4 regions of the Micromonospora echinaurantiaca genome follow, and region 4 is predicted to be linked to each of the others. Evidence: riboswitches for the same ligand, from Rfam matches in the RefSeq annotation. Region 4 holds a riboswitch; each other region holds the start of a gene.
The links. Region 4 has a riboswitch for cyclic di-AMP ahead of GA0070609_RS31665 (coiled-coil domain-containing protein). Riboswitches for the same ligand answer to the same signal wherever they lie in the genome.
Positions count from the first base shown of each region.

Region 1: it holds a riboswitch for cyclic di-AMP, as region 4 does, so the genes downstream of both, GA0070609_RS29285 (C40 family peptidase) here and GA0070609_RS31665 (coiled-coil domain-containing protein) in region 4, are expected to answer to the same signal.
Region 2: it holds a riboswitch for cyclic di-AMP, as region 4 does, so the genes downstream of both, GA0070609_RS19025 (C39 family peptidase) here and GA0070609_RS31665 (coiled-coil domain-containing protein) in region 4, are expected to answer to the same signal.
Region 3: it holds a riboswitch for cyclic di-AMP, as region 4 does, so the genes downstream of both, GA0070609_RS03995 (coiled-coil domain-containing protein) here and GA0070609_RS31665 (coiled-coil domain-containing protein) in region 4, are expected to answer to the same signal.

Region 1 covers NZ_LT607750.1:6,453,067-6,460,290, reverse strand. The annotation lists gene mraY (phospho-N-acetylmuramoyl-pentapeptide-transferase) at 1-515, opposite strand, end outside; tRNA gene GA0070609_RS29305 (tRNA-Gly) at 912-985, opposite strand; gene GA0070609_RS29300 (zinc metalloprotease) at 1,320-2,306, shown strand; gene GA0070609_RS29295 (pyridoxamine 5'-phosphate oxidase family protein) at 2,368-2,913, opposite strand; gene dcd (dCTP deaminase) at 2,993-3,571, shown strand; gene GA0070609_RS29285 (C40 family peptidase) at 3,629-4,669, opposite strand; cyclic di-AMP (ydaO/yuaA leader) riboswitch at 4,682-4,818, opposite strand; gene GA0070609_RS29280 (N-acetylmuramoyl-L-alanine amidase) at 5,060-7,117, shown strand; gene GA0070609_RS29275 (C40 family peptidase) at 7,215-7,224, opposite strand, start outside.
Region 2 covers NZ_LT607750.1:4,226,476-4,233,699, forward strand. The annotation lists gene GA0070609_RS19005 (nucleotide sugar dehydrogenase) at 1-1,045, opposite strand, end outside; gene GA0070609_RS19010 (Gfo/Idh/MocA family protein) at 1,186-2,220, opposite strand; gene GA0070609_RS19015 (DegT/DnrJ/EryC1/StrS family aminotransferase) at 2,217-3,329, opposite strand; gene GA0070609_RS19020 (alpha/beta fold hydrolase) at 3,570-4,316, opposite strand; gene GA0070609_RS19025 (C39 family peptidase) at 4,435-5,262, opposite strand; cyclic di-AMP (ydaO/yuaA leader) riboswitch at 5,500-5,641, opposite strand; gene GA0070609_RS19030 (hypothetical protein) at 5,929-6,693, opposite strand; gene GA0070609_RS19035 (hypothetical protein) at 6,812-7,159, opposite strand.
Region 3 covers NZ_LT607750.1:851,622-858,845, forward strand. The annotation lists gene GA0070609_RS03965 (hypothetical protein) at 1-192, opposite strand, end outside; gene GA0070609_RS33030 (hypothetical protein) at 359-505, opposite strand; gene GA0070609_RS03970 (STAS domain-containing protein) at 835-1,197, shown strand; gene surE (5'/3'-nucleotidase SurE) at 1,257-2,096, opposite strand; gene GA0070609_RS03980 (1-phosphofructokinase family hexose kinase) at 2,093-3,070, opposite strand; gene GA0070609_RS03985 (hypothetical protein) at 3,238-3,705, shown strand; gene GA0070609_RS03990 (DUF2269 domain-containing protein) at 3,740-4,249, opposite strand; gene GA0070609_RS03995 (coiled-coil domain-containing protein) at 4,402-5,475, opposite strand; cyclic di-AMP (ydaO/yuaA leader) riboswitch at 5,480-5,611, opposite strand; gene GA0070609_RS04000 (cation diffusion facilitator family transporter) at 5,765-6,682, opposite strand; gene GA0070609_RS04005 (HelD family protein) at 6,793-7,224, opposite strand, start outside.
Region 4 covers NZ_LT607750.1:6,952,254-6,959,477, forward strand. The annotation lists gene GA0070609_RS31660 (carbonic anhydrase) at 79-789, shown strand; gene GA0070609_RS31665 (coiled-coil domain-containing protein) at 868-1,884, opposite strand; cyclic di-AMP (ydaO/yuaA leader) riboswitch at 1,889-2,019, opposite strand; gene GA0070609_RS31670 (YibE/F family protein) at 2,186-3,556, opposite strand; gene GA0070609_RS31675 (copper-translocating P-type ATPase) at 3,926-6,079, shown strand; gene GA0070609_RS31680 (hypothetical protein) at 6,090-6,662, shown strand; gene GA0070609_RS31685 (DUF305 domain-containing protein) at 6,738-7,224, shown strand, end outside.

The DNA.
Region 1 (7,224 bases), 500 kb from region 4:
ACCGCGCCGACCTTGCCGACGTCCAGCCAGCTGATGTCGCGGATGAGCGAGATGTGCTCGCTGGCCACGGTCTGGCCGTCGGTGCTCGGCACGTAGAGCGCGGCGATGCCGAACCCGCCGCCGACGAGCGCCTGGCCGAGGAGCTTGCCTCTGGCGGACAGGCCATCGGAGTTGCGCCAGCGCACCTTGAGGAAGTCGTCGAAGAAGCCGACCGCGCCGCAGAAGACGAACAGCCCGAGCAGCACCAGGGCCGTCATGGTCGGCCCCTCCTGCGCGATCTGCCGCTCGGGCAGGGTGGTCAGGGCGATGTGCCCGGCGACGTAGGCGAGGACGGTCGCCACGATGAAGACGACGCCGCCCATCGTGGGCGTGCCCTTCTTGCCCTGGTTGCTGGCGAGCCCGATGGATCGGATCGGCTGGCCGGCCTTGAGCGCGGTGAAGACGCGAATCGCCACCGGCGTGCCGAACAGGGAGATGATGAACGCGACCGCGGCCGCGACGATGACCGCCCTCACGGGCGAACCTCCACGAGATCCGGATTTCTCACGGCGTCCCCACCGAGCTTCCACATCAGCGCCGGACGTATCGACCTGAGCTGGCCGTGCAGATGGTCCTTGGCGAAGTCATCGATCACGAGGCACGAGCTTGCCATCCGGCGGCGAGCGGAGCAGCCCTGGACCTCACAGCGCCGTGCCGTTCAGGGTGAGGCAAGCTAGCGCGGCCCCTCCGCCCGGGCCGTGGTGATCCATCAGCACACGGCCCGGGAGCGTGACGAGCACATCGCTGACGGCCTCAGCTCGCAGATCAAGGAGAGCAGGGATCGGGCACGCAGCGGGCACGGCCGGCGCAAGAAGCGGTGGCAACGATGAAGGCCCCAGCCAGGAAACCTGCCCTGAGCCGGGGCCTTGCGGTGGAGCGGGTGACGGGAATCGAACCCGCACTGTCAGCTTGGGAAGCTGATGTTCTGCCATTGAACTACACCCGCAAGCGGCACCACTGTACCTGAGTCACCACGCCGGTGCATCCAGGTACCCCCTCCGCCGGACCGCGCCGTCAGCCCCGCGGGCGGCGCGCCGCAAGATCCACACACAACTTTCGGGAAGTAGCGGCCTCACAGACCCCGCGAGGCAACAACTTGCGGGATGTCGCGCCGACCCAGCCGGGCCGCCCGGCCGAGGGACCAGCCGCTGCCACGAAAAAGTTTCAGTCCGGCAACATATGGGCGTTCTCAAATCTGTCGATCGGTTGTAACGTCTGGCCCACGTTCTCAGCCACGGCGTGACATACCCCCTGTCGCGCCGCCAGAAAGAGGTGGGCCCATGGGACTTCGTCCCGACCTGCTGACCCGGCGTGCCGCCGGTGTCGCGTCGACGACCCTCGCGCTGCTGCTCAGCACCGCCGCGGTGGGCGTCGTACCGGCCGCTTCGGCCTTCTCCGCCGCACCCGGTGAGGCATGCGTCGAGCCGGCCGACGTCCACGCCGATGCCCGGATCAAGGCGGGCGGCGCGGCCAGGCACGAACCGAACGAGCTGACCCTCGCGGAGACCCGCGAGCGGGAGGCCGACCTGGCCGCCGCGCTGCGCGAGCGGGCGCGCTTCCGCGCTGGCGCCGGGGCGACCACCCTCGCCGCGACCGTGACGATCCCGGTCGTGGTGCACGTGATCCAGGAGAACAGCACCCGGGCCGGCGGCAACATCCCGGACTCGATGATCACCTCGCAGATCAACGTGCTGAACCAGTCTTACAGCGGCGCGACCGGCGGCGCGGCCACCGCGTTCAGCTTCCAGCTGCAGAAGATTAACCGGGTGACCAACCCGGCGTGGTACCCGATCGTGCAGGGCTCGTCGGCGGAGCGGTCGATGAAGTCCTCGCTGCGGGAGGGCGGCAAGAACACCCTCAACGTGTACCTGGGCGAGCTGAGCAACGACCTGCTCGGTTGGGCGACCTTCCCGCAGCGCAAGCTGAGCAGCATGGACGGCGTGGTCGTGCTGAGCGAGTCGCTGCCGGGCGGCACCGCCGCCAACTACAACCAGGGCGACACCGGCACCCACGAGGTCGGCCACTGGCTGAACCTCTACCACACCTTCCAGGGCGGCTGCTCGGGCCAGGGCGACGGCGTCAGCGACACTCCGGCCGAGGCCTCGCCGGCCTTCCAGTGCCCGACCGGGCGGGACACCTGCACCGCCCCGGGCGCCGACCCGATCACCAACTTCATGGACTACACCTACGACTCGTGCATGTACCAGTTCACCGCCGGCCAGGCGAGCCGGATGCTGACCGCGTGGAACGCGTACCGCGCGGCCTGATCTGACGTACGGCCATCGGTGCCGGCTCCGCACGACGGAGCCGGCACCGCTGTCTTCGCGGCTAGGCGGCCTCGCGGCGGGCGTCGTGGTGCCGCAGCCGCGACGCGGGGTCGGCGGCCGGGGCGTCGGCGGGCGCACCCGGGTCGAGCCAGACCTGGACGGCGGGGCGGCCGTGACCGTTGCCGGGGCCACCCGCGGCACCCGCGTCACGGCGGGTCAGCATCGCCACGTCGACGGTGAACTCGAACAGCCGCCAGTCGACGTGCGGAGCGGCCCGGTGGCTGCGGGCCAGCCGGGCGACCCGGGCCGGGTCGGTGACCGGGCGGGCGTGCCCGGCGACGTAGGCCTCGTCGTCGCTCTCCTCCGGCGGGAAGGAGTGCAGCGCATAGCGCCCGTCGCGTTCCAGGTCACGCCGTTTCGGCGAGTCGACCACGAAGCAGAACAGCCCCTCGTCGGTGATCACCGGGGAGACCGGGTGCACCCGGGGCCCGCCGTCGGCGCGGACCGTGGCCAGGTAGCCGAAGCCCGGCCCGTACTGCTGCATGAGAACGCGGATCCCGTCGGCGAGTCGGGGCTCGTCAGCGGCGAATTCGGACCAGGAAGCCATGTGGACAGTCTATCGAACAGGTGTACGAACACCTAGTCCGACACGCAGGTCACCCGGGCGGCTTCGCTATGGTGTTCCGATGCTGCTCTCCGACCGCGACCTGGTCTCCGAGATCAAGGCGGGCGCCCTGGCGCTGGAGCCGTTCGAGCCCACGCTGGTGCAGCCGTCCAGCATCGACGTACGCCTGGACAAGCTGTTCCGGGTCTTCAACAACCACCTCTACACGCACATCGACCCGGCGCAGCAGCAGGACGAGCTGACCTCGGTGGTCGAGGTGCCCGACGGCGAGCCGTTCGTGCTGCACCCGGGCGAGTTCGTGCTCGCCTCCACGCTCGAGGTGATCTCGCTCGGCGACCAGCTCGCCGGCCGGCTGGAGGGCAAGTCGAGCCTGGGCCGGCTGGGCCTGCTCACCCACTCCACCGCCGGCTTCATCGACCCGGGCTTCTCCGGCCACGTGACGCTGGAGCTCTCCAACGTGGCGAACCTGCCGATCACCCTCTGGCCGGGCATGAAGATCGGTCAGCTCTGCATCTTCCGGCTCTCCTCACCGGCCGAGCACCCGTACGGCTCGGCCGTCTACGGCTCCCGCTACCAGGGGCAGCGCGGCCCGACGCCGAGCCGCTCCTGGCAGCAGTGGCGCACCTGGCCGACCCGCTGACGCAGCAGGAAAGGGCCCGCTCCGACGCCGGAGCGGGCCCTTTTCGGTGGTACGCGGTCAGCCCGGCCTGCCGTAGCTGTGGATCGGGCCGTCGTCGACCTTCTTCATCTTGATCGGCACCCCGGCCCGGGAGGCGTGCACCACCCAGCCGCCGCCGACGTACATGCCGACGTGGTGCAGGTCGGCGTAGTAGAAGACCAGGTCACCCGGGCGCAGCTCGCCCCGGCTGACCGTCTTGGTGACTCCGCGCTGCTGCGCGGCGTTGTGCGGCAGCGAGACCCCGGCCTTGGCCCAGGCGGCCAGCATCAGCCCGGAACAGTCGTACGAGTTCGGGCCCTCGGCGCCCCAGACGTACGGCTTGCCGATCTGGGCGCAGGCGAACTTGACCGCCACCCCCGCCGCGCCGCCCGGATAGCTGGCCGGGCAGGGGGCGGGACGCAGCGGCCCGCCGCCGCCGTTGCCGTACACCTTGATCCGCAGCTTCTGCAGCCGGTCGATCTCGGCGTTGATCTGCTTCTTCTTCGCCGCCAGCTGCGCCTCGACCTGGGCGAGCTGGGCGACCATCTCGTCAAGCGGCGCCTTCTTGGCGGCCAGTTGGTCGCGCAGGTCGGCGACCTGTCGCACGTCCTGCTGCTGGCGGTCGGCGAACCGGTCGAGCATTTCGAGCTGCCCGACCACCTCGCCCGGCGAGCGACTGCCCAGCAGGGCGTTGATGGTGAGCACGTTCTCGCCCTTGTAGGCGCGGACGGCCAGCGCGCTGACCTTCTCCATCGCCTCGTCGACCTGGGCCTGGAGCGGTTTGATCTGGGCGGCCAGGGCGTCGGCCTGCTTCCGCTTGGCGGCCAGGTCCTGGCGGGTGGCGTTGTGCCGTTCGATGATCGGTTCGAGCTTGTTCCAGTCCTCGTCGATCTGGCGCTCGATCTCGGCGACGGTGGGTTCGGCGTGGGCCGCCGTGGCGCCGCCGGTCAGGACGGCGGCGAAGCCGACCAGGGCGGCGAGTGCGGTGGTGAAGCGGGACCAGCGTGAACGCGGCGCAGCCGTCGCCGGGCCGGCGTACGCCGACCGTGCCGACGGTGGCCGCGGGGCATGGTGTGCCACCGGGCTCCGTACTCCTTCTTCCCAGACCGCCTACCGGGTTAGCTGACGGGTTCGGGCGGGAAGGGGACGCCCTACCGCAGTGGCTGCGGATTCACCCCGGGTTACCTGGTTCCCCGGTTCGCTCGCGAGCGATTCGGCGGTGTCGGACCGTTACCGCCCGGGTTGGACGGACCTGTTGCCGGGCCGACGAATGACCAGAGTAGAGACGGTCGTTATCAATCCGCAACCCGTGTCGCCGTGACACTCCGTACGCCCCGGCGATCGACGGTTCTCGCCGGGACGCGTCGAAGGTTTTCTTCCTTAGGAGTTGATACATGGAAAGGTATTGACGACAGGCCCGGCCCGGGGTGAAGGTGGCCGCATCGTCCACCCGTCTGACCAGGGGGTCCGATGCAGTTGTCCACAAGGTCCACAAGGTCCACGAGATCCACGAGATCCACGAGATCGAGGAGCAGGCGCACCCTGCTCGCCGCCGCCGCGACGCTCGCCCTGGCGGTCACCCCGTTCACCGCCGCTCCGGCCGCCGCCGAGCCCCTCGACCGGCAGCAGCAGTACGCCGCCGCGGCCGCCGAGTTCGGCGTGCCGGAGAGCGTCCTGCTCGCCGTGTCGTACCTCGAGTCGCGCTGGGACACCCATCCCGGCAACCCGAGCACCAGTGGCGGCTACGGTCCGATGCACCTCACCGACGCCGCCCACGTCACCGCCCAGCCCGCCGGTGGCCACATCGACGAGGGCGAGGACCCGCGCGGTGACGAGGCACGGCCGCTGACCGTCGCCGCGCCCGCCGTCAGCGAGTTGGCACCGGCCGCTCTCGGCGACGCCGCGCTGCAGACCCTCCAGGCCGCCGCCGCGCTCACCGGCGCCAGCGAGGAGGCGCTGCGCTCCGACCCGACCGCGAACATCCGTGGCGGAGCGGCGCTGCTCGCCGCGTACCAGCGGGAACTGGGTGGCCCGGTCGACGCGGCCAGCGACCCGGCGGCCTGGTACGCCGCGGTGGCCCGCTACTCCGGCGCCGGCGCCGAGGACACCGCAGCCGCCTTCGCCGACGAGGTGTACGGGCAGCTCCGCGAGGGCGCGAGCCGGACCACCGACGACGGGTACCGGGTGACCCTCGCCGCGCGGGAGGTCAACCCGGACACCTCGACGCTGCACCAGCTCGGGCTGCGGCGCGGCGAGCGGCCCGACGGGCTGGAGTGCCCGGTCGGCCTCGGCTGCGAGTGGATCCCGGCCCCGTACGAGAAGTACGGCCCGGGCGCCGGCGACTACGGCAACCACGACCTGGGCAACCGGCCAGCCCAGCAGAAGATCGAGTACATCGTCATCCACGACACCGAGGGCTACTTCTGGCCGAGCGTCGGCCTGGTGAAACGGGCCGACTACGTCGGCTGGCACTACACGCTGCGCTCGGTGGACGGCCACATCGCCCAGCACATCAAGGCCAAGGACGTCGGCTGGCACGCCGGCAACTGGTACGTCAACGCCAAGTCCATCGGCCTGGAGCACGAGGGCTTCGCCGGGCACGGCACCTGGTACACCGAGGCGATGTACCGCACCTCGGCCAAGCTGGTCCGGCACCTGGCGCTGCGGTTCAACATCCCGCTCGACCGGCACCACATCATCGGGCACGACAACGTCCCGGGCACCGTGCCGTCGACCGTCGCCGGGATGCACTGGGACCCGGGGCCGTACTGGGACTGGTCGCACTACTTCGACCTGCTCAAGGCGCCGTTCCGGACCACCGGCACGGCGCACACCGGGCTGGTGACCATCGACCCCGAGTTCGCCGACAACCAGCCGGCGTTCACCGGCTGCTCGCGGCAGCCCCCGGGGGTGCCGAACCCGCCGCCGCCGGTCACCGACCCCTGCCCGCTACGCGGCTCGTCGGCGGTGCTGCTGCGCACCGCGCCGAGCCACGACGCGCCGCTCGCCGTCGACCTCGGCGAGCACCCGGACGGATCGCCGGGCACCATGTACGTCCCGGACCACAGCGCCCGGGCGTCGGCCGGCCAGACGTACGCGGTGGCCGAGGTACGCGGTGACTGGACGGCGATCTGGTACCTCGGCCAGAAGGCCTGGTTCCACAACCCGGCGTCGGCGCGTACCGCGAAGTGGGCAACCGGCTTCGTAGTGACGCCGAAGCCCGGCAAGGCCACCATCCCGGTCTACGGGCGGGGCTACCCGGAGCGGGACGCCTACCCGACCGGGGTGCCGTACCAGGCGATCACCCCGTTGCAGTACACGCTCGCCGCAGGCCAGCGGTACGCGGTGGGCGGTGTCCTGCCGAGCGAGTACTACCGGGCCGTCACCTTCGACGGGTCGTCCCCGGGCGACTGGACGGTTATCCGCGGCGACCTGCGCTACGTGCAGGTCCAGTTCGGTCACCGGATCGGCTACGTGAACCTGGACGACGTGCTGATCCTGCCGTCCCCGGTGGGCGCTCCGCGGTGAGCCGCCCGGCCTGAGTCGGGGCTCGTCGCCGAGCCGCCCGACACGAACGCGGGCCCCCGGGTAGACCGGGGGCCCGCGTTTCGTTCTCGGTGCCGGATCAGGGTCGG
Region 2 (7,224 bases), 2.7 Mb from region 4:
CGCGCAGCGCGTCGACGGTCGGGAAGACGCCGGAGAAGGCGGTCTCCTTCACCCCGCCCCGGTAGGCGGCGCCGAGGACCAGCACCTCCACTCCGGTCAGGTCGCCGTACGCGGTGGCCAGCAGATCGACGGCGTACTGCGGCATCTGGGCGTTCGCCTCCCGGGCGGCGCGGACCACGCTGGCGGCCGGGTCGTTCCACAGGTACATCCGCGGGTAGACCGGGATGCAGTGCCCGCCCACCGCGATGCCGGGCTGGTGGATGTGGCTGTACGGCTGGGTGTTGCAGGCCTCGATCACGGTGGTGACGTCCACCCCGACGGTGGCGGCGAACCGGGCGAACTGGTTGGCGAGGCCGATGTTCACGTCCCGGTAGGTGGTCTCGGCCAGCTTCGCCAGCTCCGCCGCCTCGGCCGAGCCGAGGTCCCACACGCCGTTGGCGCGGGGCAGGTCCGGCCGGGGGTCGAACTGGAGCACCGACTCGTAGAACGCCACGCCCCGCGCTGTCGACGCCCGGTCCACGCCGCCGACCAGCTTCGGGTAGCGGCGCAGGTCGGCGAAGACCCGGCCGGTGAGCACCCGCTCGGGGCTGAACACCAGGTGGAAGTCCTCGCCCACGGTCAGCCCACTGCCCTGCGCCAGCATCGGGCCGAACCGGTGCCGGGTGGTGCCGACCGGCAGCGTGGTCTCGTAACTGACCAGGGTGCCCGGCCGGAGCCCGGCCGCCACCGCCCGGGTGGCGTCGTCCATCCAGCCGAAGTCCGGCAGCCCCCGGTCGTCCACGACGAGCGGCACCACCAGGACCACCGCCTCGGACCGGGCGACGGCCGCCGCGGTGTCGGTGGTGGCCGACAGCAGGCCGGCCGCCACCGCCTCCTTCAGCCGGACGTCCAGGTCGGCCTCGCCCGGGAACGGGACCGCCCCGTCGTTGACCAGCCCGACGACCCGCTCGGAGACGTCGGCGCCGACCACCCGGTGCCCGCTCGTCGCGAACTGCACGGCGAGCGGCAGCCCGATCTTCCCGAGGGCGACGACACAGATGTTCATGGCTCTTCCTTCTTCGTCTTGGAAACGGCGGCCGGCCGACCCGGTGGCGCGGGCACTACGGCGACAACGAGCCGGCCGGGCGGTTGGTGCGGAGTGGCCCGGATCCGGGCCCGGTCAGAACCGCGGGATGGATGAGGCGCTCAGGACAGCGCGACGGTCGCCGCGGCTACGGGTGCGAGGTCGGTGTCGATCGCCACCGTGCTGCCCTCGGCCGCGGACTGGAGCAGCGCGGCGGCGACCCGCACCGTGCGCAGCCCCTGCCGCAGGGTGACGATGTCGCTCTGCTTGCCGTCGACCGCGTCGCGGAACCGTTCGTGCTCCACCAGGAGCGGTTCGCGCTTCGGGATCGCGTACCGGACCATGTCGCCCTCGGCCACGCCACGGAAGGCGCGCAGCGCCTCCCATTCGGTGTCGATCGCCCCGTTGGCGTACCAGGTCAGGTCGGCGGTGAGGGTGTCGGCGACGAAGCAGCCCCGCTCGCCGGTGACCACGGTGGACCGTTCCTTCAGCGGGCTCAGCCAGTTGACCAGGTGGTTGACCATCGCGCCGCCGGCCAGCTGGCCGACCGCGGCGACCATGTCCTCGTGCAGCCGGCCGCTGCGCGAGACGGTCCGCGCCGACACCGTCCGGTACTCCCGGCCGACCACCCAGCTGGTCAGGTCGATGTCGTGGGTCGCCAGGTCCATCACCACGCCCACGTCGGCGATCCGGTGCGGGAACGGCCCCTGCCGCCGGGTGACCACCTGGAACACCTCGCCCAGCTCGCCGGCCTCCAGCCGCAGGCGCAGGCTCTGCAGGGCCGGGTTGTACCGCTCGATGTGGCCGACCCCGGCCACCAGGCCGGCGGCCTCGAACGCCTCGACCAGGCGGCTCGCGGCGGCCACCGACTGGGCGAGCGGCTTCTCGATGAGCGCGGGCACGCCGCTGGCGGCCAGCGCCAGCCCGACCTGCTCGTGCAGCGCCGTCGGGCAGGCGACCACGGCGTAGTCGACGCCGATCGCCAGCAGGCCGTCCAGGTCGGGCACCACCGGCACCCGCAGCGCGCTGGTCGGGTCGCCCGCCGGGTCGACGATGCCGACCAGCTCCACCCCGTCCAGGGCGGCGAGGACCCGGGCGTGGTTACGCCCCATGGCGCCGAGACCGATCAGGCCGGCGCGCAGCCGGGCCCGCGTCATCGGGCACCCCCGGCGAGGTTGGCGGCCTCGGCGATCCGCTCCAGGTCCTGCTGGGACACCGCCGGGTGCACCGGCAACGAGATCACCTCGGCGGCGGCCCGGTCGGTCTCCGGCAGCTCCCACGGGCCCGGTCGGCCGTCCTCGGCGAGGTAGGGCCGCAGGCGGTGGATCGGCGTGGGGTAGTGAACGGCGTTGCCGACGCCCAGCTCGGTGAGGCGCCGGCGGGCCGCGTCGCGGCGACCACCCGGCACCCGCACCGTGTACTGGTGGTAGACGTGCCGGGCGGCGTCGGCGACCGGCGGGGTGACCATGCCGGTGATCCGGGCGTCGAGCAGCTTCGCGTTGGCCCGCCGCTGCTCCGTCCACTCCGGCAGCTGGCGCAACTGCACCCGGCCGATCGCCGCGGCCACGTCGGTCATCCGCATGTTGGCGCCGACGATCTCGTTGGCGTACCGCTGCTCCATGCCCTGGTTGCGCAGCAGCCGCAGGGTACGGGCCAGCTCGCCGTCGGCGGTGCTGACCATGCCGCCCTCCAGCGAGTGCATGTTCTTCGTGGGGTAGAAGCTGAAGCAGCCGGCCGTGCCGAACGCGCCGACCGGCCTTCCCGCCAGGGCGGCGCCGTGCGCCTGGGCGGCGTCCTCGACCACGGCGAGCCCGTGCCGGTCGGCGACCGCCATGATCCGGTCCATCGCGGCGGGGTGCCCGTAGAGGTGCACCGGCAGGATCGCCACCGTGCGGTGGGTGACCGCCGCGGCAACCGCCGCCGGGTCCAGGCAGAAGCTGCCGGGTTCGATGTCGACGAAGACCGGCCGGGCGCCGACCAGCCGGATCGCGTTGGCGCTGGCGGCGAAGGAGAACGACGGGACGATCACCTCGTCGCCCGGGCCGAATCCGAGCGCCATCAGGGTCAGCTGCAGGGCGGAGGTGCCCGAGTTCACCGCGACACAGTGCCGGCCGGCGACCAGCTCGCCGAACTCCTCCTCGAACGCGGCGACCTCCGGCCCCTGCGCGACGCGGCCGCTGCGCAGCACCCGTACCGCCGCCGCGATCTCGGCCTCGCCGATGACCGGCCTCGCCGGTGGAATCTCTTCTGTGGTCAGCCCGACCATGGGGCTTCCTCCCGTCGAACAGCGACCGCGTCCGGGTCCGGACGCGGCGCCATGTCGTTCAGATGTGGACAGGAGGGGTGGTGGGGTTACCGCCGGACGATCCGCTGGGGTTGGTGCGGAAGGATCACCCGGACAAACAGGACGCCCGGCGCACTCCGGGACGTACGGGCATGTTATCCCGAGTGCTCCGGGCATGGCGGCACAACACCCTCATCCCGCCGGGAACCGCAGCGGCGGGGATCAGCGGTACGGGTCGACCAGGGCGAGCACCGCCTCCGGGTCCTCCACGTGCGCGTTGTGCCCGAGTCCGGGCAGCGTCACCACCGGCACGCCGAACTCCTTGAGCTGCTCGTCGGAGACCATCGGGTCGCGCTCGCCCCGGGCCAGCACCACCGGCGCGTCGGTCGCCGCCAGCAGGGCCGGCAGGCGCGGCTCCCCCACCGCGAACGCGGCCGGGTCCATCGCCAGCCGCCAGCGGCCGTCGACCTGCCGCAGTCCGGCCTCCACGGCCGGATGCTCGGGGGCGAACAGTCCGGTCAGCCCGGCCACCTTCAGGTAGCGGCGGGCCGCCTCGTCGCGGGTCGCGAACCAGGTGACCGGGCGGGCGGCCAGCTCCGCGGCCCGGTCCAGTTCGGCCGGTGACCAGACGGCCTTGATGCCGAGCCCGACCACCGCGTCCACCGTCAGCCCGGCGGTACGCGCGGCCAGCGCCAGCCCCACCACGCCGCCGAGGGAGTGCCCCAGCACGACCAGCCGGTCACCCGGCTTGAGCCCGCCGGCGACCTGCCCGGCCAGCCCGGCGAAGGAGTACCGCGGCAGCGGCGGGGACCAGCCGTGCCCGGCCAGGTCCGGGGCCAGCCACCGGCCGGCCCACCGGCGCTCCAGCAGCGGCGCCCAGGGCAGCCACACCTCGCCGGTGGCGCCCATGCCGTGCAGCAGCAGCAGGAGCGGCCGCCGGCCGTCCCGGGTACCCGATTCGTCGACCATAGGGCGCAGTGTGCCACCGGTCGGACGGCCGGGGCGAGAGCCGGCCGCCGCTACACGTCGGGCGCCGGCCCCCCGGATGGGGAGCCGGCGCCCGACGGCAGTGGCGCGGAGGTGCGGATCAGGCGGAGTAGCCGCGGGTAGCCGCCCAGTTCGCCAGGTCGATGGTGGTCATCCAGTACGAGGCGGTCGCCGGGTTCGCCGAGTCGGCGATCTTCACCAGCCGGCCGTCGTCGTCGTAGCCCACCACCGCGATGTAGTGCCCACCGGGGAAGGAGTGCCAGCCGCCGTTGGTGTCGGTCGCGCTGCCGGCGACGTTCACCACGACACCCCGCTTGTCGGTGATGGCCCGGACCACGTCGGCCTGGAGCTGGTCCATCTGGGCCGGGGTGGCCGCCCCGCCGGAGATCATCCGGGTCCGGTACGGGTCGCCCTTCACCATGGCGTTGAGCACGCGGGTGGTGTCGTTGGCGGAGTTGGTGCCCATCTCGGTGGTGCCCAGCTGGGCGCCGAGGGCGTCCTGGGTACGGTCGATGCCGGCGGCGCTGAGCGCGTTCCGCACGGCGGCCGGGCCGCAGTTGTAGAAGGTCGTCTGGGCCTGGTAGTCGTAGTTGAGGATCTTGCGCGACGGCGGCTTCGGCGCCGCCTTGCGGGTCAGGTCCGGGTTCGGCGCGGCCGACGAGGCGGCGGCCGAGGGGGCGGCGCTGGACGGCGCGGCGCCGGACGGGGCGGTGCCCAGCCGGGCCTCGCCACGCGAGGCGGCGGCTGGCGCGTCACGCAGTTCGGCCACCGTGGCCTGGGCCGGCGCCGAGGTCGGGGCCTCCTCGGTGCCGGCGGCGAGCGCGCCGGCGCCGGAGGCGAGGACCAGGGCCGCGGCGGAGGCGGCGGCCACCTGGTAGGGGCGTTCGGTGGCGATGCGCCGCAACTGGCGCTTCAGGTGGTGCTTCACGGTTCCTCCACGGGGACTCGGGGGGCGAGCGGCGCACGGGCGGTGCCGGCGGGCAGGCCGGCTCGACCACGCGGACCCCTGGTCCGCGGGTGGGTGGGCCGCTCAGGAAGACGCCCGGATGTCGGGCGGGGCGGTTGCCGGTCGGTCAGCTCGCGATCGGGGCGAGCGGTACGGACACCGCGGGGCCGTGGAGGCGGGGGGACAACCGAAGGGTGGGATCGTGCTGCACGAGGATGGAACTCCTTCCGACGCCGCCGACCGGGTTAGCTGACGGATTCGGGCGGGAAGTACGCCCTACCACGGGCCGCAGCCCGCAGATTCACCCCAAAGGAGCATTGGTTCCCCGGTTCGTATGATCACGATTAGGCGGGTCGGCGCGGCGTCGCCTCTTGCGATCGGTAACCGCACCAGACGGGCCGACATTACTGGTCGGTCAGAAGCCTGCCAACCCCTGTCCACCTGCGTAAACCTGTCTCCGCCCGACAATTTTGCGGTCAGTTACGCACTGGCGTGACTCGATGGGACAGGCCTCTCCGACGCCGTTACCGGGCGACAACCGGACAATGGTGCGGTGCGGTCCAGGAATTGTCGACCCGCCTCGACCCGTCCGTGCCGAATGACCGATTTCTCGCCGGCTGTGACCGGCGTCACCGGAATATTTCCCGATCAACCAACCCGAGCGGGACGCCAGCGGGCCGGGGCGACCGGACGGGCCGGCACCGACACGCGGCCCGGCTCCGGCCGGCCCGGCCGGAGCCGGGCCGCGGCGGCGTACGCCTCGGCGGCCAGGGCTCGGGCCGCCTCGGCGGCCAGCTCGGCGTCCCGCCACGCCGACCGCTCCCGCTCGGCGGCCAGCCGGTAGCCGGCCCGGCGCTGCTCGCGTACCGCCCGGGCGAGCACGATCTCCTGCTGCACCGGGTGCCGCCGCGGGTCCCAGCCAGCCCGGTGGCAGAACACGTCGGACAACTGCCGAGCCGACAGCTCCCCCCGCCAATGGGCGGCCATCGCCGCGTGGTGCAGCCACCGCTCCCGGGCGGCGTACTCGGCCGGCGTGCGCGGGGTGCGCGGGGCGGGCAGGGCAGCGGCCCCGACGAACCGGCGAGCGGCGGTCTCCGCCTCGTCGTACGCCTGCCAGGCGCGCTCCACCTCCGCCTGCGCGGCGAGCCAGTCGGCGCGCCGCCGCCGGGCGGTCTGCGCCGCCCGGGTCGCGGCGACGGCCACCTCCTCGGCGTACCGGCGCAGGTCGGCGAGGTCGGGTTCGGCCGGCTCGGCGGCCGCCGGGGCGGGCTCCTCGTCGGTGGCGCGCTCGGGGCGGGCGACCAGCACGGTGAGCACGGTCAGCGCCAGCACGAGCAGGCCGGACCAGATGGCCGCGGCGCGCGGCACGTCGATCAGAAACTGGTGGTAGAGGACGGTCTCCAAGGTCGGCACCTCACGGGGGAAGCGGATGCGGAAGCGGGAGCCGCGTCCGGGCGTCGTGGGGACACGCCGAGGCCGGACGGGTGCGGAACCGGGGATCGCGGGCGGGGGCGTCAGCCGCCGCGGCGGATCAGACGCGCGGCGGGGCGCGCGGGGCCCGGACGGCCGGGACCGACCCGGCCGGCGCCGGCGCGGCGTCGTGGCGCGGTGCTGGCGAGGCATCGACCGGTGTCGGCTCGGTGACCGGACCAGCCGGCTCGGCGCGCTGCTCGGCGCCGACGGCCGTCGACGCGGACCCGGCGCGCGCGTCGGCGTGCACGGACGCGGCGGAGCACGCCGCCGGCTCCGGCTCGGCCGGGGCGGCAACCGCGCCGGGTGTGCCGAGGGCGATCGCGACGGCGACGGCGAGGCCGGCCGTCAGCCGCGCGGCCCAGCGCGCCACCCACCACAGCGGACAGGCGAGCGCGACCGGAAGCACGACGACAACGCTACCGTCCGGTCCGGTCCCCCGCACCGCCGCCGGGCGTGTCGCGGCTTCGCCGC
Region 3 (7,224 bases), 1.1 Mb from region 4:
CGCCTCGTCCGCCGCGGAGCCGACCAGGTCGCCGGCGCCGTCGGTCAGCCCGGAGCCGCCCCGCCGGGCCGATCGGGCGGTATCGCGGACGCTGTCCCCGGCGGAGCTGACCGCCGAGACGAGCTGCTGCCAGGCCTGGTCAGCGATCCGCTCGGGCTTGCTGCGGCGGTCCAGCAGGTTGGTTCCGAACATCGTGGTTACCTCCTCGGGGTGCCGAAGTCGGCCGGCCACTTCGGACTCCGGCGTCTGTCCGGCGCGTTACGGTTCGCCTGCAACCGCCAGTGCCCCGACCGTGGCCGGCGCAAACCAGGCGGCGGGCCGGTGGTAGCGGGTCAGTGGGACGCCCGCCGTCTCGCCGTCAGCGCAGCACCATCACCGCCGCCGGGCCGCGGGCGAAGTCCTCGTCGTCATCGTCGTCGTCATCGCCGCCGCCACCGAACCCGCAGGCCAGTACGAGGGCGAGCAGCGCGCCGACCCCGGCCAGCGCGGCAAGTCTCCTGAGCATCGATAGTCCCCTCCGTCGCAGTGGGCAACCTCTTCGCCGATGCTAGGCGCGGCGGGCAACGGCGGGGCGTAGGCGCGGTGGGCGCGCCCGGGACGGTGGAGTTCGGCGGGGGTGGTGCCGGCCCGTTACCCTTGGACGGCGACGCGTGGGCGTCCGCTGATCGTTGGGGAAATAGAATACGAAAAGTCCGGATAAGGGCGATTTGGCATGCCCGGATCCGCGAATTGCTCATCCCGAGGGGTGGCGACCGAGGCCGTGAGAGGAATACTCTCGGTCGCGGCCCGCGTACTGATGAGGCGCCCGTCGGACGGGCGAGTGGAGGTGCTCGCGTGAGCCTGTCGATCGTGAAGTCGGTTCTGTCCGGTGGTGTCATCGAGATCGCCCCGCGGGGCGAGATCGACGTCGACACCGCGTACGAGGTGCGCGAGGCGATCGCCGAGGTGCTGGCCAAGGGCCGCCCGACCCGGATCGAGCTCAACATGCGCCTGGTCACCTTCATCGACTCGGTCGGCATCAGCGCCATGGTCGCCGGCTTCCAGACCGCGGAGGTCAGCGGCGTCAAGCTGGTCGTCACCGAGCCCAGCCGGTTCGTGCACCGCCAGCTCTGGGTCACCGGCCTGCTCGGTCTGTTCGGCGCCCCCGAGCCCTACTACGCCGGCGCGCCCGCTCCGGAGGTCCTCCCCGGCGCCTGACCACGAGGCGACCCGGAGGTGCCGCGCCCCCGCATCCGGAGGGTCAGGCCGCTGCCACCTCAGTCCCCCGGTCCGGCCGGTGCGCCGAGCCCGGAGAGGTCTATGTCGGTCACTTCGGTGACCGCGCGGATCGCTGTCACCGAGGCGTACCCCTCGGCGAGCAGCGCCAGGTCGGTGCCGGGCTGGACCGACTGTCCCGGCTCCTCCAGCGAGGTCCGCACGTACCCGTGGCCGGACTCGGCCACCGTCATCTGCACCTGACCGAAGCTGGCCAGCGAGCCGCGCCGCACCCCGCGCAGCCGGGCGGGCGGCAGGTCCGGCGCGTTCACGTTGAGCACGCTCTCCACCGGCCCGGCGGTCAGCCGGGGAAGCAGGTCGAGGGCGACCAGGGCGGCGGTCGCCCAGTGCCGCTCGGCGTCGCGTACCCGGGCGGCGGCGGCCACGGCCGCGCCGCCGCTGGCGGCGGTCGCCTCCCCGGCGGAGAGCACGTCCAGCGAGACGGCCATCGCCCGGCAACCGTTCGCCGCGGCGGTGAAGGCGGCGCCGACGGTGCCGGAGTGCAGCACCGCGCGGCCGGCGTTGGCGCCCCGGTTGATGCCGGAGAGCACCACCGACGGCGGCGGGCCGAACGCGCCGTGCACGGCGATCAGCGCGATGAAGCCGGGGGAGCCGCCGACTCCGAAGGCGGGCACCCCGGGCAGTTCCGGCAACGGATGGTCGTGGACCACCACGTGGCCCTCGCGTTCCACCGCGCTCATCGAGGCGCTGGTGCCGCTCGCCTCCTCCAGCGGGGCGGCGACCACCACGTCCAGCCCCCGGTCCACCGCTGCCCGGGCCAGCGCCTGGATGCCGGGCGCGGCGATCCCGTCGTCGTTGGTCACCAGCACCCGCAGCGTCATCGTTCGGCCGCCCGTTCGGCCAGCTCGTCCGGGGTGGTCCGCTCCTGCGGGCGGCTGCCGGCCGGCACCAGCCGCACCCGGTCGACCAGGCCGGTGACCGAGTCCAGTCGGCCGGTGCCCAGGCCGTGGCGGGTGACGTTCAGCGCGCCGGCCGCCGCCCCGGTACGGATCGCGGTGCGCACGTCGCCGCCCCGGGCCACCACGGCGGCCACCCCGGCGGTCATCGAGTCGCCCGCGCCGCGCGGGTCGGCGGCCTGCAGCCGGGGCATCTCCACCTCGAACACCTCGCCGTCGACCAGGGCGAGCGCGGGTTGGTCGGCCCGGCTCACCACCACGTTCTCGGCGCCGCCGGCGTGCAGGTCGTACATCGCCCGGGTGAGCTGCTCCTCGTCCTCGCCGGCGGCCCGCCCGTCGGCGATCAGCTCCTCGTGGCTGACCTTGAGGAAGAACACGCCGCTGTCCAGCACCGCGGCGAGGTGCTCCCCGGACAGGTCGACCACCACCCGGGTACCGTTGGCGCCGAGGTCGGCCGCGAAGCGCCGGTAGAGCTCGGCCGGCACCAGCGACGGCTCGTTCGGCCCGCTCAGCACGCTCACCGGCGCGCGCAGCCCCTCGCCGAGCGCCAGGTTGTAGAGCTCGTCCAACTCGTGGCGGCTCAACGGCTGCCCGGGCACGTCCACGATCTCCCGGCGGGCACCCTCCCGGCGGTCGTGCACGTAGCCGCCGCTGCCCGACTCGCGGATCACCACCTTGAGGTCCACCCCCTCGCTGACCAGCAGCGGCTCCAGCACCTGGCCGATCTCGCCGCCCAGCGCGGTGCAGAGCACCACCTCCACGCCGAGCGACATGACCATGCGGGCCTGCCAGACGCCCTGCCCGCCCGGGTGCAGGTGCAGCTCCGGCTGGTCGCTCGGCTGGTCCACGGTCACCGTCAGTCGCGGGGTGGGCGCGAAGACCATCACGTGTTCGTTCATCCCTGCTCCGCGCTCCGTCATCGACACGCCCGGTGATCCCTCATCAGCTGACCGTATCCGGGCGGTGGGCCGCCGTCCGCCGGTCCGCCCCGCGAGCCCGCCCGGGCGTTGCCAGGCGTCCCCGCGGTGGGCGACGATCGTCCGACCAGTGACGGTGGGGAGACGGTGTGCTCAAGCGGGATTCCTTCAGTTACACCGTCCAGGCCCGCTGCCCGGTGGCGGAGGCGGCGGCGCTGCTCGCGGACCCGACCCGGCAGGTGGAGCTGCACCCGCTGATCGTCCGGGTCCGGCGGGTGCGGACCCGCCGCGGCGCCCGGGCCAGCTACGCGATCACCGACCGGCTGGCCGCCGGGCCGCTACGCTTTCCGGTCACCTACCGGGCGGACGTGCTGGTCGCCGACGCCGATGAGATCGTCACGGTCGCGCGGCAGTGGCCCGCCACCACGGTGCGCAACCGCACCCGGCTGGGGGTCGAACCGGACGGGGTCCGGATCGACGTGGAGATCACGCTGACCGCGCCGGCGCCGCTGTTCGGCTACGCCTTCCGGCAGGCCCGCTCGGCCCACCTGGGGCTGGCCGCCCGGCTCGGCGCGCTGCTCGACCGCGGCCCGGCCGACCCGCCGGCCCCCGGCTGAGCGCCCGGGCCGCGGCCGGGCCCGGTGCCGGGGATCAGCGGGCCGCCGCCGTGGTCGGGCGCCGCGCGGGCGTGCCGGTGGCCCGCCGCAGCCGGCCCCACGGTTTGTACGTGGAGAGCACGGTCGCCACGATCAGCAGGGTGGTGGAGACGGACGGGGCGACCACCAGGTCGATCCGGTCCCGCACCGGGAACGCCGCCCCGGCCTCCCCGGCGTGCCGCAGCGTCGGGCTGAGCTGGAACAGCACCAGCCCGGTCATCACGGTGGTGAGCAGGAACTTGACCAGCACCCAGCGGTGCCGCAGCAGGCCCCACGGGGTGAGCAGGGCGCTGGCCACGCCGACCAGCCAGACGGCCACGCTCAGCGGGGCGAAGAGCACGGTGCCGACCAGAGCGGAGATCGGGTAGACCGCTGCCGGGTCGGCGCCGCGCAGCACGGCGACGCCGAGCGCGAGCAGGACGAGGTCGACGCCGAGCCAGCCGAGCGAGGTGACCAGGTGCAGGGTGAGCAGGGCCTTGCGGGCGGGAGGCGAGAGTCGGCTCATACCGGACGATGCTGCCGCCGTACCGGGCCCGGGTCGTCGGGCCGCTGACGACACCCGGCCTACGTCCGGGGGCGTAGCGCCGGGCGTGGCGCCCGCTGCGTCCGGCGTACCCCGGTGACCCGCCCGCCGTGGACGGGTCACCGGGGCCGGGGTCAGTACACCGACAGGTGCACGTGGTTGGTGTGGTCGCTGGACGGGTCGCCACCCGCCCCGCTGTACGACTTCCACCCGCTGCTGGGCAGCCAGATCTGCCGGTACCAGATCACGTAGAGCACGGCGAGCCGGTCGGCGTTCCTGATGAAGAACGCGGCCAGGTTGTTGCCGTACGTCTTGTCCCCGCCGGTGGCGTCCCCGCCGAAGCCGTTCTTCTGCGCCGCGAAGTCGCAGGCCCGGCCCTTCGGGTGCTCACCGGAGCCACCCGAGCGGTAGCAGGAGACGTACCGGGTGAAGCCGGCCGCCTTGGCCTGGTTCAGCGCGTGCAGGGTGCGCGGGGTGATGCAGCCGTTGGCCGGCGTCGGGTCGTTGACGCTGCACGACTCGGACGGCCAGGAGCCGTCGGCATTGCGCGGGGCCGGCTTGGCCGTCGCGCTGGAGGTGCCCCGGTTGGAGGTGTCGCCGGAGGCCTTCGCGTTGGCCACGGTCAGCGCCCGCTCGGCCTGCTCCTTGCGCTTGGCCATCAGGGTGACCTGCTTGCGCTGCTCGCGGATCTCGCCGTCCAGGGCGAGCTTGGTCCGGTTGGCCTCGTCGCGGGTCTCCTGGAGGTTGCGCAGCGCCCGGTCCTCGTTGGCGGCGACCGCGTCGAGCGCGGCGGCGCGGTCCATGAAGCCCTCCGGGGAACTGCTGTTGAGCAGCGCGGACGCCGTGCCGAGCCGGCCGGCACGGTACGCCACGCCGGCGATCTCGCCGACCTTGCTGGTGCGCTCGGCCAGCTCGCGCTCGGTGGCCTGGAGCTGGACGCCCAGTTCCTTCTGCCGCTTGACCGACTTGTCCAGGGCCGCCTTCGCGTCCAGGTAGCCCTTGCTGGCCGCCTCCAGCTGGGCGCGCAGGGCGGGGGTGCCGCCCTCGGAGTCCTGGCCGGGTGCGGCGGCGAGCAGGCCGGCGGTGGGCGCGGTGGCGCCGGCCGGTGCGGTGGTGACCGGCGCGATGGCGACGCCGACGGCGAGAGTGGTGACGATCAGTGCCGCCATCCGGGCGGCGGTACGTCGTACAGGTGCCACTACTGGCATGCAGGTGTCCTTCCGTCAGCCGCCGACCGGGTTAGCTGACGGGTTCGGGACGGAAGATCCCTACCGCTGACGCGGATGCACCCCAGGAACATGGTTCCCCGGCTCGCCTCGTCGGGCGATTAGGCGGCGGCCACCGCCGGCACCGGTGCGTGCCGCCTGGCGGAGGCCGGAACAGAGCCTACCGGTGCCACTGTGACCCGTGCAGCGGATGTGACTGAGGGTGTCCTAGTGGTCACTCGAAAATCCGGCATAAGCGCACGATACACACCCAGATTTAAGGTTGTGCTCATTACCACTCAACCGACCCGCAGGCCCCAGGCGCCGCTCCGGGCTCGATCTGCAACGTGGCGTGCTCGATCCGGAAGTCCTCGTGCAGGGCGGTGCGCGCCGCCGCGAGCACCCGACCGACGTCCGCGCCGGGTGCCATGGTCAGGTGTGCCGAGGCCACCTCCATGCCCGAGGTGAGCGTCCAGACGTGCAGGTCGTGTACGCCGGCCACGCCGGGCACCGCGGCCAGCCGGTCGTGCACCGCGGTGACCTGGAGGTGCTCCGGGGCGGCCTGCACCAGGATGCGCAGCGCGGCCCGCCCGAGCCGCCAGGTGCGGGGCAGGATGAACAGGCCGATGCCGACCGCCACCAGCGGGTCCGCCCACCACCAGTCGGTGACCGCGATCAGCAGCGCCGCCCCGATCACGCCGAGCGAGCCGAGCAGGTCGCCGAGCACCTCCAGGTACGCCCCGCGCACGTTGATGCTCTCCCGGGCGCCGGAGCGCAGCAGCGCGAAGGCGGCCACGTTGGCGAGCAGGCCGAGTAGGGCCACCACCAGCATCGGGCCGGCCAGCACCTCGGGCGGGTCGCCGAACCGGCGTACCGCCTCGATCACCACGTAGACCGCGACGCCGGAGAGCAGCACGGCGTTGGCCAGCGCGGCCAGCACCTCCAGCCGGTAGAGCCCGAAGGTGCGCTGCGGGTCGCCGGTCGTCCGCCGGGTGGCGGTGATCGCGGCGAGGGCCATCCCGATGCCGAGCACGTCGGTGAACATGTGCCCGGCGTCGGAGAGCAGGGCCAGCGAGCCGGTGCGGAAGGCGGCCACCGCCTCCACCACCATCAGCGCGGTGAGCAGGCCGAAAGCGGCCCAGAGCCGGCCCCGGTGGTGGTGGGCCGCGTTCACCGCCGACCCGTGGTGGTGGTCATGACCTGCGCCCACGCGAACACCCTCCGCCGCCCGTCCGGACCCGGTCAAATATATGCTCACATAGCTATGTATGCAACTGTCGGGTGACCGCCACCGGCGCCGGGGCGCCACGACGCCCGGGCTCAGCCGGTCGGGTCGATGGTGGTCAGCCGCTGGGTGGCCCGGGAGAGCGCCACGTACAGGGTGCGTACTCCGGAGCCCCGGTCGGCGCGGATCTCGCTCGGCCCGACCAGCACCACCCCGTCGTACTCCATGCCCTTGGCCTCCAGGCTGGTCACCACCTGGAGCCGGGGCGCGCCCAGCCCGCCCAGCCAGCCGGCGACCTCGGCCCGGCGCGGCACCGGGGTGATCACGCCGACCGTCCCCTCCACCTCGGCGAGCAGCGCGGAGGCCGCCTCCACCACGGCGGTCTCCAGCTCCGCGGCCGGCACCACCAGCTCGACCGGGTCGACCCCGGTGGAGCGGACCGCGGTGGGCAGTGGCAGGTCGGGATAGAGCCGGCGGATCTCCGTCGCCGCCACCGCGAAGATCTCCGCCGAGTTGCGGTAGTTGGT
Region 4 (7,224 bases):
TGTGACCGTGGTGGCAGCCCGCGTCCGACGTCGGCCGGGATTGCCCAGGTCACGTACGTCGAGGGACGAGGTGAGGGGATGAGCCGTCTCGGTTCGCCCGGCGCCCAGCCGGGTCCGCCACGGGAGTCGACGGGGCCGGCGGTCACGTCGATCACCCCGGCGCAGGCGCTGGCCGAGTTGTCCGCCGGCAACCGGAGATTCGTCACCGGAATCCCGCGCCATCCCAATCAGGACGCCGGGCACCGTGCCGCGGTCGCCGACGGGCAGCACCCGTTCGCGGTGATCGTGGGCTGCTCCGACTCCCGGCTGGCCGCCGAGATCATCTTCGACCGTGGTCTCGGTGACCTCTTCGTGGTCCGGACCGCCGGGCACACCACCGGCCCCGAGGTGCTCGGCAGCGTCGAGTACGCGGTGACCGTCCTCGGCACGCCGCTGGTGGTCGTGCTCGGGCACGACTCGTGCGGCGCGGTGCAGGCGGCGAAGACGGCGGCGGAGACGGACACCTCCCCGGCCGGTCACCTGCGGGCGGTGGTGGACGCCATGATGCCCAGCCTGCGCCGGGCCGAGGCCGCCGGGGTGACCGACGTGGACGGGATCGTCGACATCCACATCGCGCACACCGTCGAGGCGATGCTGGGCAGCTCGGCCGTACTGGCCGCCGAGGTGGCCGCCGGGCGCTGCGCGGTGGTCGGGATGTCGTACCGGCTGGCCGCCGGTGAGGTGCGGACGGTGACCGCCGCCGGCGACCTGCCCGACCCGGCGGCGGACCCGACCCCGGCCGCCGCCTGACCGCACGCCGTCGCCGAAGACGGTGCGAGGGCCGTCCCACCGGGAACGGCCCTCGCGTCGCGCGGTCTCAGGCTGTCGCTACAGCAGCGAGACGTGCACGTGGTCGGTGTGGTTCGACGGCCCGCTGTACGACTTCCAGCCGGTCGCCGGGAACCAGATCTGCCGGTTCCAGATCACGTAGTAGACGCCCAGCCGGTCCGCGTTCCGGATCAGGAACGCGGCGAGGTTGTTGCCGTACATTCGGGTGTCCTTGTTGTGCCAGGGGGAGAAGCCGCTCCGCTGCAGCGACCAGTCGCAGGCCCGGCCCTTCGGGTGCTCCCAGGGGCCACCGGGGCGGTAGCAGCCGACGAACCGGTTGAACCCGGCCCGCTTGACCTCCTTGTACATGTGCAGCGTCCGGGGCGTGATGCAGCCGGAGGTGGTCGGGTCGTTCTGGCTGCACGACTCGGCCTTCCAGTCGCCGTCGGCGGTGCGGCCTGGGGCGATCCGGGCGACCGGCGAGGTGGCCGACACCAGGCCGCCGGTGAAGCCCAACCCACCCACCAGGGCCAGCGCCTTCTCCGCGTCGCGCTTGTTCTTGGCCATCAGGTTGGTCTGCTTCTGCTGCTCGCGGATCTCCGCCTCGAGCGCCAGCTTCGCCTGCTCGGCGCGGGTCTTCACCTCGTTGATCTCGGCGAGCTTCTTGGCGTTGACCATGTTCAGCTCGTCCAGGGCGGTGGCTCGCTCGACGAACGTGTCGGGGCTGTTGGCCTCCAGCAGCAGGGCCACGGCCCCGATGCGTCCCGTCCGGTACGACTGGGTGGCGAGCTGGCTGACCTGCGGGGCGAGTGCGTTCAGCTCGGCCTGGGCCCGGTCGACCTCGAGCGCGAGTTCCAGCTGGCGCTTCTTGGACTTCTCCAGCCGGGACTTCGCCTGGGAGTAGTTCCGGTTGGTCGACTCGATCACGTCCGTGATCAACTTCGAGTCGCCGTCCTCGTGTCCCGAGGGCTTGGGGGTGCTGGGTGCGGCCGACGCCGGGAGGGGCCCGGCAAGGACGGCCAAGGCGGCGAACACGGCCACCACAGGTGTCAACCAGCGGCGTAGGGGTGCCGTCACAGTGTTCCCTTCCGTCGACCGCCGACCGGGTTAGCTGACGGGTTCGGGGCGGAAGTGGCCCCTACCGCTGTCGCGGACTCACCCCACGTACCTGGGTCCCCGGCTCGCCTGGCGGCGATTGGGCGGCGGCACCGCAGGCGCCGCTGCGCGCCTTCGGCGGTGACCGGCAGCGAGGTTACCCGAGAGTCCACCGGTGGATCTACGTCCCGAAGCCGACTAAATGCGTTATTTCGTAACGGCGGACGGTGACCAGTGACGCGTTTATCAAGCTCGCCGGCCTGGACGGTCACGCTACGGAGTCTCACCATGTGGCGTCCGTGCTCCTGTCCGGATCGGGCCACCCGCTGGAGGTGGCGGAGGACGTGTTTCCGGCACGCGGCGCGGTCAGCGCCCGCAGCGCCTCGGCCCGGTCCGGGACCGGCCGGGAACCTTCCGGGGTACGCGACGGCTCGTCGCCGGCACCGCCGTCGCCGTCGCCGTCGGCGGTACGCGCGGCGGCGCGGCCGGCCGTGGTCACCAGCGCGGCGAGCGCGGTGGTCAGCGGCACGGCGGCGATCAGCCCGAGCGTGGCGACCGCGCTGCGGACGATCTCCTGGGCGAGGAACTCGCTGGTCAGGATCTGGGTCACCGACCGGGAGTCCGCGGTGAGCAGGAGCAGCAGCGGCAGCGACGCGCCCGCGTACGCCAGCACGATGGTGTTCACCGTCGAGGCGATGTGCGCCCGGCCGACCCGGGTCGCCGCGCGGTAGAGCTGGAGCCGGGACAGGCCTGGGTTGGCGTGCGCCAGTTCGGTGACCGTGGCGGCCTGGGTCACCGTGACGTCGTCGAGCACGCCGAGCGAGCCGATGATGATCCCGGCCAGCAGCAGCCCGTGCAGGTCCACGTCGGCCTGGAACATCGACAGCGTGGTGGCGTCCTCGGAGCCGTACCCGGTGAGGTGGGTGGCGGCGGTGGCGAGGGTGCCCAGGACCCCGGTGAGCACCAGGCTGCCGAGCGTCCCGAGCACCGCCACCGAGGTCTGCGCGGTCACCCCGTGGGTCAGGTACAGCACCACGAACATGATGAGCGCGGCGCCGACGATCGCGATCAGCAGCGGCGACCCACCGGCGCTGATCCCGGGCAGCACGAAGGCGAGCAGGATGGCGAAGCTGGCCGCCAGGCCCGCCAGCGCGGCCAGCCCACGCCACCGGCCGAACGCCACGATGGCGGCGGCGAAGAGCAGCACCAGCCAGACCAGCGGCTTGCCGCGCTGGTGCTCGGCGATGTTGTAGCTGCTCGCCGTCGGGTCGGCCGGGTCGGTCAGCTTGACCAGGATGATCTCGTCACCCACGGCGACGGTCGGGGCGCCGGGGCCGCTCGGCACCGGCGTCTGCACCTCCTGGCCGGCGTCCGGACCGTCGGCCACCTTGACGGTGACCGTGCCACACGGTCCCGCGGCGCTGCCGCCCTCCGGCGTCTCCGGGGTCGGCGGGCAGGCCTCGGTCAGCACGCGGGTGACGGTGCCGTGGTAGCGGGGCGGATCGGTGCCCTGGTCGACCCCGGAGGAGTCGCGGGGCCACAGCAGCAGGGCGGCGACCACCGTGACCACGACTAGCGGGACCACCGTCGCGACGAGGATCCGCCGCACCCCGGGCGGGGCGGACGGAGCGGGACGGTTGTGGTCGGCGCCCATTGAGTGTCTCCCAACGAATCCGGGGCGTGGTACGTGTCGGCGGGCCGGTCGGTTCAGTGCCGCCGTCGGGCCGGCCGGAATCGTGGGTGGGATCGCCTGAGGGTGGCGACGCGACCACGTACCGTCGGCCCGGCGGCCGGCCGGCCCCGTGCGGTCGGCGGCGCCGATGCCCGGCGGCGGGTCGGATGGTGCGAGATCCGAAGGGCCATCGTGCCGAATCGTAGCCATCCCGGCATCCGGTCGCTGGTCGCGCGGGGTGGTGTCGGGCACCGGACCCCGGCGTACGCCCGTGCGCGGGTGGGGTGGTGGCAGGGGGCCGGACCCGGCGGTTGGCCCGCGCGGGCGGCCCCGGTCGGGGATGTTGGAGGCATGGCTGAGCAGACCCCGCCGCACGACGGCGCGCCGCGCGCCGGCCACGGCAGACCCGCTGGACAGGCCGGCGGCGACCACGCCGGGCACGGTGGGCACGGTGGGCACGACAAGCACGCCGGGCACGACCCGGAGATGTTCCGCCGCCGGTTCTGGCTCTGCCTGCTGCTCACCCTGCCGGTGGTGGCCACCAGCCACATGGTGATGGACTGGCTGGGCTACTCGCTGGAGTTCCCGGGCCGGTCCTGGGTGGGGCCGGTGCTCGGCTCGGTGGTCTTCTGGTGGGGCGGCTGGCCGTTCCTGGTCGGCGCCGTCCGCGAGGTGCGCGACCGGGCGCCGGGGATGATGCTGCTGGTCGCCATGGCGATCACGGTCGCCTACGCCGCCTCGCTGGCCACCAGTCTGGGCGCCTTCGACCTGGACTTCTGGTGGGAGCTGGCCGCCCTGGTCACCATCATGCTGCTCGGGCACTGGCAGGAGATGAAGGCGATCGGGCAGGCCCGCGGCGCCCTCGCCGCGCTGGCCGCGCTGCTGCCCGACGACGCCGAGCGGGTCACCGGGGACGGCGGGCTGGAGCGGGTTGCGGTGGCCGAGTTGCGGGTCGGCGACGTGGTGCTGGTCCGGCCCGGCGGCCGGGTGCCGGCGGACGGTCGGGTGGTGGACGGCGCCGCCGAGCTGGACGAGTCGATGATCACCGGGGAGTCCCGGCCGGTGCCACACTCGGTCGGCGACCGGGTGGTGGCCGGCACGGTGGCCACCGACTCGGCGGTGCGGGTCCGGGTCGAGGCGCTCGGCGAGGAGACCACGCTCGCCGGCATCCAGCGCATGGTCGCCCAGGCCCAGCAGTCCAGCGGGCGGGCCCAGGTGCTGGCCGACCGGTTCGCCGCCGGGCTGTTCTACGTCGCCACCGCCACCGCCGTGCTCACCGTGCTGGCCTGGACCACGCTCGGCGACCGGGACGAGGCGGTGGTCCGGACCGTCACGGTGCTGGTGATCGCCTGCCCGCACGCACTGGGCCTGGCCATCCCGCTGGTGATCGCGCTCTCCACCGGGCTCGCCGCGAGCTCCGGCATCCTGGTCAAGGACCGGCTGGCGCTGGAGCGGATGCGCACCGTCGACGCGGTGCTGTTCGACAAGACCGGCACGCTGACCCGGGGCGAACACGCGGTCACCGACCGGGCGGCGGCGGCCGGCTCCGACCCCGACGACCTGCTGCGGATCGCCGCCGGGGTGGAGTCCGACAGCGAGCACCCGCTGGCCCGGGCGATCGTCGCCGCCGCCGGCCCACGCGGCGGTCCGGCCCCGGCCACCGGCTTCCGCTCCCTGCCGGGCCGCGGCGTCCAGGCCACCGTCGCCGGGCGGGAGTACGCCGTGGGCGGCCCGGCACTGCTGCGCGAGCTGGGCGTACGGCTGCCGGACGAGCTGACGACGGCGACCGACCGGTGGTCGGCCCGGGGCGCGGCGGTGCTCTACCTGGTGCGGCTGCCGGACGCCGCGCTCGGCGCCTTCGCCCTCACCGACGAGGTGCGCCCCGAGGCGCGGGAGGCGATCGCCGAGCTGCGCGCCCAGGGCGTCCGGACCATCGCCATGATCACCGGGGACGCCCGGCCGGTCGCCGAGGCGGTCGCCGCCGATCTCGGCTTCACTCCCGGCGTCGACGAGGTCTTCGCCGAGGTGCTGCCGGCCGACAAGGACGGCAAGGTGACCGAGCTGCAGCGGCGCGGGCTGACCGTGGCAATGGTCGGTGACGGGGTGAACGACGCCCCGGCGCTGGCCCGGGCCGACGTCGGGATCGCGATCGGTGCGGGCACCGACGTGGCGATCGAGTCGGCCGGGGTGGTGCTCGCCTCGTCCGACCCGCGCGGGGTGACCGCCGTGATCCGGCTCTCCCGCGCGTCGTACCGGAAGATGCTGCAGAACCTGGCCTGGGCGGCCGGCTACAACGTGGTGGCGCTGCCGCTGGCCGCCGGTGTGCTGGCCTGGGCGGGGCTGGCGCTGAGCCCGGCGCTCGCCGCCGTGCTGATGTCCGCCTCGACCATCGTGGTGGCGCTCAACGCCCAACTGTTGCGCCGGGTACGCCTCGGCCCGACGGGGCCGGTCGGCCCCGGAAGCGAACCGGCCGGTGCCGCCGCGGCGGACCGCGCGGCGGGCTAGCGTGGTAGCCGTGCGGACGACGGCGGCGGTGTCGCTCGGGCGGTGGGCCCGGCTCCTGCTGTTCGTGACGCTCTTCGGGCTCGCCGCCATGCACACCCTCGGCCACGACACGCACGCCGACCACGGCTTCGGTGCCGCCGGCCACGGCTCAGCCGCCGCTGACCACGGCTCAGCCGCCCGCATCGGCCCCCTGGCCGACGTGCCCGAGGCCGCCGCCGGCCACGCGGCCGTCGCCGCCGTAGCGGGCGGGACCGCCACGGTCGGGCTCGGCGCGGCCCACGCGACCGGGGTGCGTACGGCCGTCGACGCCACGGTTCCCGGTGGCTGTCCGGCCGGCTGCCCGACCGACCGGCTGCTGCCGTCCGGCGGCACCGGGAGCGGGGACCTGCCCGGGTGGGCGGTCTGCCTGGCCGTGCTCGGCGTGCTCGCGGTGTCGGTGCTGGTCGCGTGGCTGCTGCTGACGCTCCGGCGGTCCGCGGCGCCGGGTGCCCGGCGAGTGGGCCGCTCCACCTCGCCACCCCGGGCCCCGCCGCCCGGCCCGATCGGGCTACGACTCACCACGGTCGCGGTGCTGCGCAGATAGGCGACCCGGCGCGGAACGGTTCCGGTTCCGCGTCCCCGCTCTGCCGCGTAGCCACCGAATCCGAAAGGTCGAACCGTGTTCACTCGTACCATCGCGCGCCGGGCCGCCCTGGCCGGCGCCGGCACCGTCGTCGTACTCGCCCTGGCCGGCTGTGCCGGGGACCACTCACCCTCCGGGATGGGGCACGACCAGCCCCGGTCCACCACCACCGGCGCGTCCGCCAGCGCGGCCGCGTTCGGCCCGGCCGACGTCATGTTCGCCCAGATGATGATCCCGCACCACCAGCAGGCCGTGGAGATGGCCGACCTGGCCGCCACCCGGGCCGCCGATCCGGAGGTCAAGCGGCTCGCCGGGCAGATCAAGGCGGCGCAGGCGCCGGAGATCGCCACCATGAGGGGGTGGCTGGCCGCCTGGGGCCGGCCGATGCCGTCCCCGGGTGGGGAGATGCCGCACATGGACCACGGCATGCCCGGGATGATGTCCGCGGCCGACATGGCGCGGTTGGCGGCCGCGTCCGGTCGTGAGTTCGACCGGCAGTTCCTGACCATGATGATCGCCCACC